3 regions of the Chitinibacter mangrovi genome follow, and region 3 is predicted to be linked to each of the others. Evidence: predicted binding sites of a transcription regulator. Region 3 holds the regulator's gene; each other region holds the start of a gene.
What was found. The regulator FliA, encoded in region 3, starts transcription of late flagellar genes. The targets are predictions, from matches to a motif close to GCTAAAGNTNNNNNNNNNNCNGCCGATAAT.
Positions count from the first base shown of each region.

Region 1: a site for FliA is predicted at 1,268-1,297, ahead of flgM (flagellar biosynthesis anti-sigma factor FlgM). Genes of this name have one in related genera too.
Region 2: a site for FliA is predicted at 1,005-1,034, ahead of ABHF33_RS02395 (chemotaxis protein). Genes of this name have one in related genera too.

Region 1 covers NZ_CP157355.1:658,287-660,553, reverse strand. Annotated here, with positions in the region: gene ABHF33_RS03030 (acetyl-CoA carboxylase carboxyltransferase subunit alpha) at 1-578, opposite strand, end outside; gene fliW (flagellar assembly protein FliW) at 721-1,134, opposite strand; gene flgM (flagellar biosynthesis anti-sigma factor FlgM) at 1,357-1,629, shown strand; gene ABHF33_RS03015 (flagella synthesis protein FlgN) at 1,630-2,094, shown strand; gene ABHF33_RS03010 (type II secretion system F family protein) at 2,069-2,267, opposite strand, start outside.
Region 2 covers NZ_CP157355.1:516,488-518,754, reverse strand. Annotated here, with positions in the region: gene ABHF33_RS02395 (chemotaxis protein) at 3-965, opposite strand; gene ABHF33_RS02390 (sensor histidine kinase) at 1,131-2,267, shown strand, end outside.
Region 3 covers NZ_CP157355.1:2,429,469-2,431,735, reverse strand. Annotated here, with positions in the region: gene ABHF33_RS11465 (MlaD family protein) at 1-199, shown strand, start outside; gene ABHF33_RS11460 (ABC-type transport auxiliary lipoprotein family protein) at 196-774, shown strand; gene ABHF33_RS11455 (RNA polymerase sigma factor FliA) at 812-1,552, shown strand; gene ABHF33_RS11450 (flagellar motor protein) at 1,553-2,267, shown strand, end outside.

The DNA of each region.
Region 1 (2,267 bases), 1.8 Mb from region 3:
ATCACCGGCACTTTGAGCTGCGCCATTTCAAACAGATTGCGACCGATGGCTTCGGACTGGCCACGCTCTTCAGCACCAATGCCAGGGTAAGCGCCCGGCGTGTCGACAAACGTGATCACCGGGATATTGAATTTTTCGGCCAGTTTCATCAAGCGCAAGGCTTTGCGATAGCCTTCTGGCCGTGGCATGCCAAAATTGCGCGCGATTTTTTCTTTGGTATCGCGGCCTTTCTGATGGCCAATGACCATGACACTCTGGCCGTTAAAACGCGCCAAGCCACCCACAATCGCCAAATCATCAGCAAAAGCACGATCGCCATGCAGCTCTTGAAAATCAGTAAACAGACCGGAAATATAATCGTAGGTATACGGGCGTTGCGGGTGGCGCGATACCTGCGAAATCTGCCAGGGGGTCAGTTTTGCATAAATATTTTTGGTGAGTTCAAGGCTTTTTTTCTCAAGGTGAGAAATTTCAACCGAAATATCAACTGCCGAATCATCCTGCACGTAGCGCAGCTCTTCGATCTTGTTTTCAAGCTCTGCAACCGATTGCTCGAAGTCAAGGAAGGTGGTTTTCATGCTCTAAAACTCCAGAGGCGCTTGTTAGCGCGAACAGGCAGCCAGCATGGCCGCCCCAAAAATTGGACGCAATCATACAACAAGCCGCTGGCAAACCCAAGCAACAAACTCAGTGCTTCATTGTTATTGCTGCGCAGCAAAATCAGGTATTACTGAAAACGATATCCGCTTTGACGTCGATCTTTTGCAAACCTTTTCGCGATTGCAGATTAATGACCAGCGGTGCCAGCGTATTGGCGCGAATGGGCTGATTATCAGGGCGGGATAAAATCAGAAACAGCATGGCTTCACTAGCGTCTTTCAATTGCAGTGCCGCGCATTCGTCGTCATTTAAAGTCAGTACATAATTAAAGCCAAGGCGTTCTGCGCCGACAATCGAGAAAGCCACATTGGCGTCGTCCAGCGACTGGAGCCAGTAAACACTGGGGTTGGGCTTGTCTTCGTGCAACAGCTTGTAGTTTTTGCAATCATCAAAACCGGGCAGTCCCGCCGGAAAATGAATCACGGTATCGGGGTCTACTTCAATCGGGCCAAACTGGCTTAGAAAAACGTCCATAAGGTTTGCTCTCCATGCTGGATATTGGAATGATGATGTGCAATAAACACTACTTTATGAGGCAGCAAAAAGCTATTTTGATGACGCAAGGTGTGCGGCTGCGCATTAGAATAATCTGATAAAAGGTTGAATCGCTAAAGAATTTCTCACAACTGCCGATTGTAGGCATAATAGTGAAATAACTGGACGATGACCGCCGCTCAATGCGGCAGGGGATACATCATGAAAATCGACAATACAGGCAAGCCATTGTCGCCGCTCGCGGGTAAGCCCAGCGATGTGCGGGCCAATGACAGCAGCAAAAGCGAAGCGGCGGCTGCACCGCAAAGTAGTATTAATAGCAAACTCTCTGGTGTGGCCAGCAATGAAGCTACATTCGATGCCGATAAGGTGGCTGCGATCCGTTCGGCTATTGCCGAAGGCCGTTTTTCGGTCAAGCCCGAGGCGATTGCCGATGGCTTGCTTTCCAGTGTAAAAGAGCTGCTGGCACGCTAAGTGACCCCTGAACAACGACAATCCGGGCTGTATTCCCTGTTAGCTGCTGAGCTTGATCTGGTTCAGCAGCTAATTGCTTTATTGGCGCAGGAACAAGATGCGCTGATTTTGCGCCAGTTCGATCAGGTTTCCGTGCTGATCGATGGCAAAACGCGAGCCCTGCAAGCGCTAGAACGAGCCAGCAAAGCGCGCGCGCAATTTTGCAGCGAGCACGAATTAATCAGTATCGAGCAGATCGAGCTGACGCTGGATCAGCAAGCGAGCGTTTGGCGCGAGTTGCTGCAACAAGCCAAGTACGCCGAAACACTCAATCGCACCAATGGCCAGCTGATTCAGACGCACGAAGAAGTCAATCAGCATCTGATGGCTTCGTTGGCCGCGCAGCGCCATACGGATGTGGCCTATAGCGCCGATGGCCGCCTGAGCTCTTTGTCGTCAATCAGCCGTCCGTTTGATCGCGCCTGAACTCCTGCCTTATTTCTAACTGATCTGCAGACGGCATGAATGCCGTCGTTGACAGCAAACCCCAGCTAATCCATATCGCTACGAGTGCATAGGCCAGCCGTGGCAGCCAGGCCGCCCACTGCTTGCTGCTGTGTTCGATGTCCTGATCGAGCTGCTCGACCAGCCTTGCCAGC
Region 2 (2,267 bases), 1.7 Mb from region 3:
AACTAGTTTGTTGATTCGTTGCGTAACAAGAAATTGGCAATACTTTGTGATAGTTTATGAGGCTCAAATTTCGCTACATATCCATCAACACCAACAGACTGTCCTAGTTTTTGGTTAGACAAACCAGAGAGTGAAGAATGCATCAATACTGGGATGCCAACAAAACGCGGGTCGCTTTTGATTTGTTTTGTGAGCATGTAGCCATCCATTTCCGGCATTTCTACGTCAGTCAAAACGAGTTGAACCATGTCTTTGACCATAAGCCCCTGAATTTCTGCTGACTGTGCAATCAGCAGCAGTTCTTCCCATGCCCGTTTTCCATTGATGGCATGCAAATGGCGAATATTCATTGCGTCCAAGGTTTGCTCGATTTGGCTTCGCGCAACAAGAGAGTCGTCTGCGAAGAAAACAGTTTTATTGACTACTTTTTGGTTTTGTACCACGGTTGACGTATCAACCCGATTACTGTGCTGCGTGGTTTCTGCCAATACTTTTTCAACATCCAACATCATAACCAGTTTGCCATTGTCAAGCTCGGTGACTGCAGTGACCAAGCCCCCCATCTGCATGGTCAACATGTCAGGTGGAACGCGCATCACTGACCAGTCTAATCGCAAAATGGTATCAACAGCTTCAACAAGGAATCCTTGTGTATGGCCGTTATACTCTGAAACGATCATGATTTCTGGACGGCTTTCTGTCTGAATGCCTGCGTAGCGTGCGAGATCAATTACTGGAACCAGTGATCCACGCAGGCTAACCATGCCTTCAACCGAGGAGGGCATATCGGGTGCCTGTGTAATTTCAGGTGTTCGCATGACCTCACGCACTTTGAAGACATTGATTCCGAAGGTTTCACGTCGACCTGAACGCTGATCCAAGCCTAATGTAAACAGCAGAATCTCTAGCTTATTTGTGCCTGCTAGCTTGGTGCGGGCATCAATGTTTTTGAGAAGGTCTGACACGAGGTTGCTCCATTTGGCGGCAGTTGAGGGACGTTGTGATATATCGACAAAATTTCATATTTATTTAGCATCATCAACTTGATGGCTACACTGGTTGATCCGCTTTTGGGGGCTGTATGATGCCCGTTGAAATGAATTACAGCTGCGCCGATTAAGGCATTTATAATGCAAAAACGGCAAAGCAACAAGGACGCTTTTTTCGTGTCAATCAAAGAATCTCAACTCAACTCCAAAGAGCTGGAAGAGGCATTTACGCTTTTTACCGAAGCTTCTCATCAATTATCAAATGCTTATGCAGATTTGCAGCAGGACGTTGCAACTCTCACTGGGCAATTGGCCGTAGCAAATGGCAATCTGAAAAAACAGTATGAAGAGAAGGCAGTGTTGTCTCGACGGCTCACTTTGTTACTTGATCGATTGCCTGCGGGGGTTGTTGAAGTAGCGGAGTCGGGTGTTGCTGTGCGCTGTAATCAGCGTGCTCACGACTTGCTCAGTCAATCAATCATTGGCTTGAACTGGATGGCATTCTTTACGCAGTTTTTTTCAGAGGTGGCTGAGTCTGGTATTTGGCGATTTCAAAACCAAGGTGTCCAAGCTTATTTTTCAATCGAGCAGGTGCGTATCGAAGAGGAGTCGGTTTCTGTCGTGCTCTTGCATGATGTGACCGCTTCCGTAGAAATGCGTGAAACCTTGCAGCGAAATAGTCGTTTGGTCGCTATGGGGGAAATGGCCGCAGGTTTGGCACATCAATTGCGTACGCCCTTGGCTGCGGCATTATTATATGTTGGTCATTTGCAGCGTGAACAATTGCAAGATAGCGATAGAATACGTTTTTCGGCAAAAGCTATTGATCGTTTGCAACGATTGGAAGCTCTGGTTCAGAATATGCTCCTATTTGTTCGCGGTAAGCCGCATGAAGTAACGGCGGTTGATATCTCCGATGTCGCTCTGGATGCGATTTCAGAAGTGAGATCGGTCTTTGAGCCTGCAGGCTTGAGTATTGTTCTAAATAATCAGGCCTCGGGGTGTTTTGTCTTGGCTAATTTTAAAGAGCTAAGCGGTGCGATTGGTAATTTGCTGGAAAATGCGTGCCAGGCCTCCATGTCAGGACAAGAAGTCATCTGCTCTATAGAGCAAAGTGATAGTGCTGTTGAAATCGTGGTGCAGGATCATGGAACCGGCATCCCCGAAGCTGTTTTAAGTCGCTTGTTTGAGCCATTCTTTACGACGCGGAAAGGTGGGACTGGCTTGGGCTTGGCTATTGTAAGGAATTTGATTTCGAGTTATGGCGGTGAAATATCT
Region 3 (2,267 bases):
CGCCGTGCAAAGACTGGACCAGATTACCTTGCGGCTGGATCATCTAAGCGCACAACGCGAGGGCGATGTGCAGCAAATCATCGATAATCTGTCGAGCACCAGCAGCAACCTCAAAGCACTGAGCGAAAAAGCCAATCAGCGCCCCAGCAGCCTGCTGTTTAGCGAGCAACCCAAACCCTATACGCCGCCCAAACCATGAAAAAATTGATCGCTTTACTTGTGCTGGCTGTATGCACGGCCTGCAGTACGACCCCCGTGGCCAGACAAGATTTTCTGATTAGCGCCGAGCGCGATGGAGCCAGCAGAGCCGCCCGCTTTGGCGTGCTACAGGTCAATGAATTGCGCAGCAACCCGCCCTACCGCGATCTGGCGCTGATCTACAAGGAAAGCCCGCAGCGTTTTGTTGCCGACCCCTACAACGGCTTTCTGGCCCCTCCCGGCAACCAGATCACCCGGCAAACGCGCGCATGGCTGGCGCGCAGCGGGCTATTTAGCCGCGTCAACCCGATGGGCAGCAGCCTGATTGCGCCGTGGCAGCTGGAAGGCGAACTGCTGGCAATGCATATCGACGTGAGCACACCCGCCCAGCCCAAAGCTGTAATCCAGGTGCAGTACCTGCTTAGCCACCAACAGCAATCGGCGCAATTTACGCTCAGCGCCGAACACGCCATCGCGGACGCCAGCCCAAATAGCGCGGCGGCGGGCTTTAGCGCTGCACTGGAAAGCCTGTTCAAGCAATTAGAACAAGAACTGGCTTCATCAAACCTCAATTAGTCGGCTACACTTAAGGATCATTTTTACCGCATCCATCATGTCAGCACACCGCGCCCTGTCCCTCTATCGCAGTACCCAAAGCAGCAGCGAAGAAGATCGCGTGCAGCAACACGCCCCGCTAGTGCGCAAGATTGCGTATCACATGATGAGCAAATTGCCCGCCAGTGTGGACGTTGACGATCTGATCCAGGTCGGGCTGATGGGGCTAATGGAAGCGGCCCGCAATTTTGACGCCGAAGCGGGCGTGCAATTTGAAACCTTCGCCAGCCAGCGAATTCGCGGCGCGATGCTCGATGAATTGCGCAGTGCCGACTGGCTGCCACGGCAGGCCCGCAAAAACATGCGCGAAATCGAACGCGCGATTGTGTTGCTGGAGCAACAGCTGGGGCGTCATCCTGCCGAAGGTGAAGTGGCGCAAGCGCTCAATATCCCGCTCGACGAATATCAAAGCATGCTGGGCGATGCGCGCGGCCACCAGCTGCTGCATTACGAAGACTTCGAAGTGGACGGCGAAAACGATCAGCTCGATCAGTACGCCGCCGATCATTCGGCCAACCCGATTGATATTCTAAGCGACGACGCTTTCCGCTCCCATCTGATCGAAGCGATTGGCCTCTTGCCCGAGCGCGAAAAATTGCTAATGGCGCTGTACTACGACGAAGAACTCAATCTGAAAGAAATCGGCGCAGTGCTTGGCGTTTCCGAATCGCGCGTCTGTCAGCTGCACACCCAAGCCGTGGCACGCCTGCGCGGCAAACTCAAAGACTGGCTAGCTTAAATGGATAAAATCAGCGTACTTGGCCTGATTCTGGGGCTGTCGGCAATTGTGCTCGGGCACTGGCTCGAAGGCGGGCAGATTGGCTCGCTGGTGCAATTTACCGCCTTTTTCATCGTCATCGGCGGCACCATGGGCGCGGTGATGGTGCAAACCGAAATGCGGCATTTTGTGGTTGGCCTTAAAATGCTGCGCTGGATTTTTCTGCCGCCAGTCATGGATTTTCGCAAAATCCTCGCCACGCTGATGAACTGGGGCAATCAGGCGCGCCGTGGTGGCCTGCTGGCGCTGGAAGCTTATCTTAATAGCGAAAAAGATCCCTTCATCAAACGCGGCCTGACCATGGTGGTCGATGGTGCGGAGCCTGAAATGGTGCGCCGCGCGCTGGAGCTGGATATTGATGCCTACGAAGACCAGGCTCGGGCTGCGGCCAAAGTCTGGGAATCTGCCGGTGGTTATTCGCCCACCTTCGGCATTCTGGGCGCGGTGCTGGGTTTGATTCATGTGATGGAAAACCTGACCGACCCATCCAAGCTTGGCGCCGGGATTGCCGTCGCCTTTGTGGCAACCATTTACGGCGTGGGCGCGGCCAATCTGTTCTTCCTGCCGGTGGCCAATAAACTCAAGTATTACATCATGCTCGAAGTTCGCCGCCGCGAAATGGTCGCCGAAGGGCTGGTCACCATCGCCAACGGCGAAAACCCGCGCTTGCTGGAAA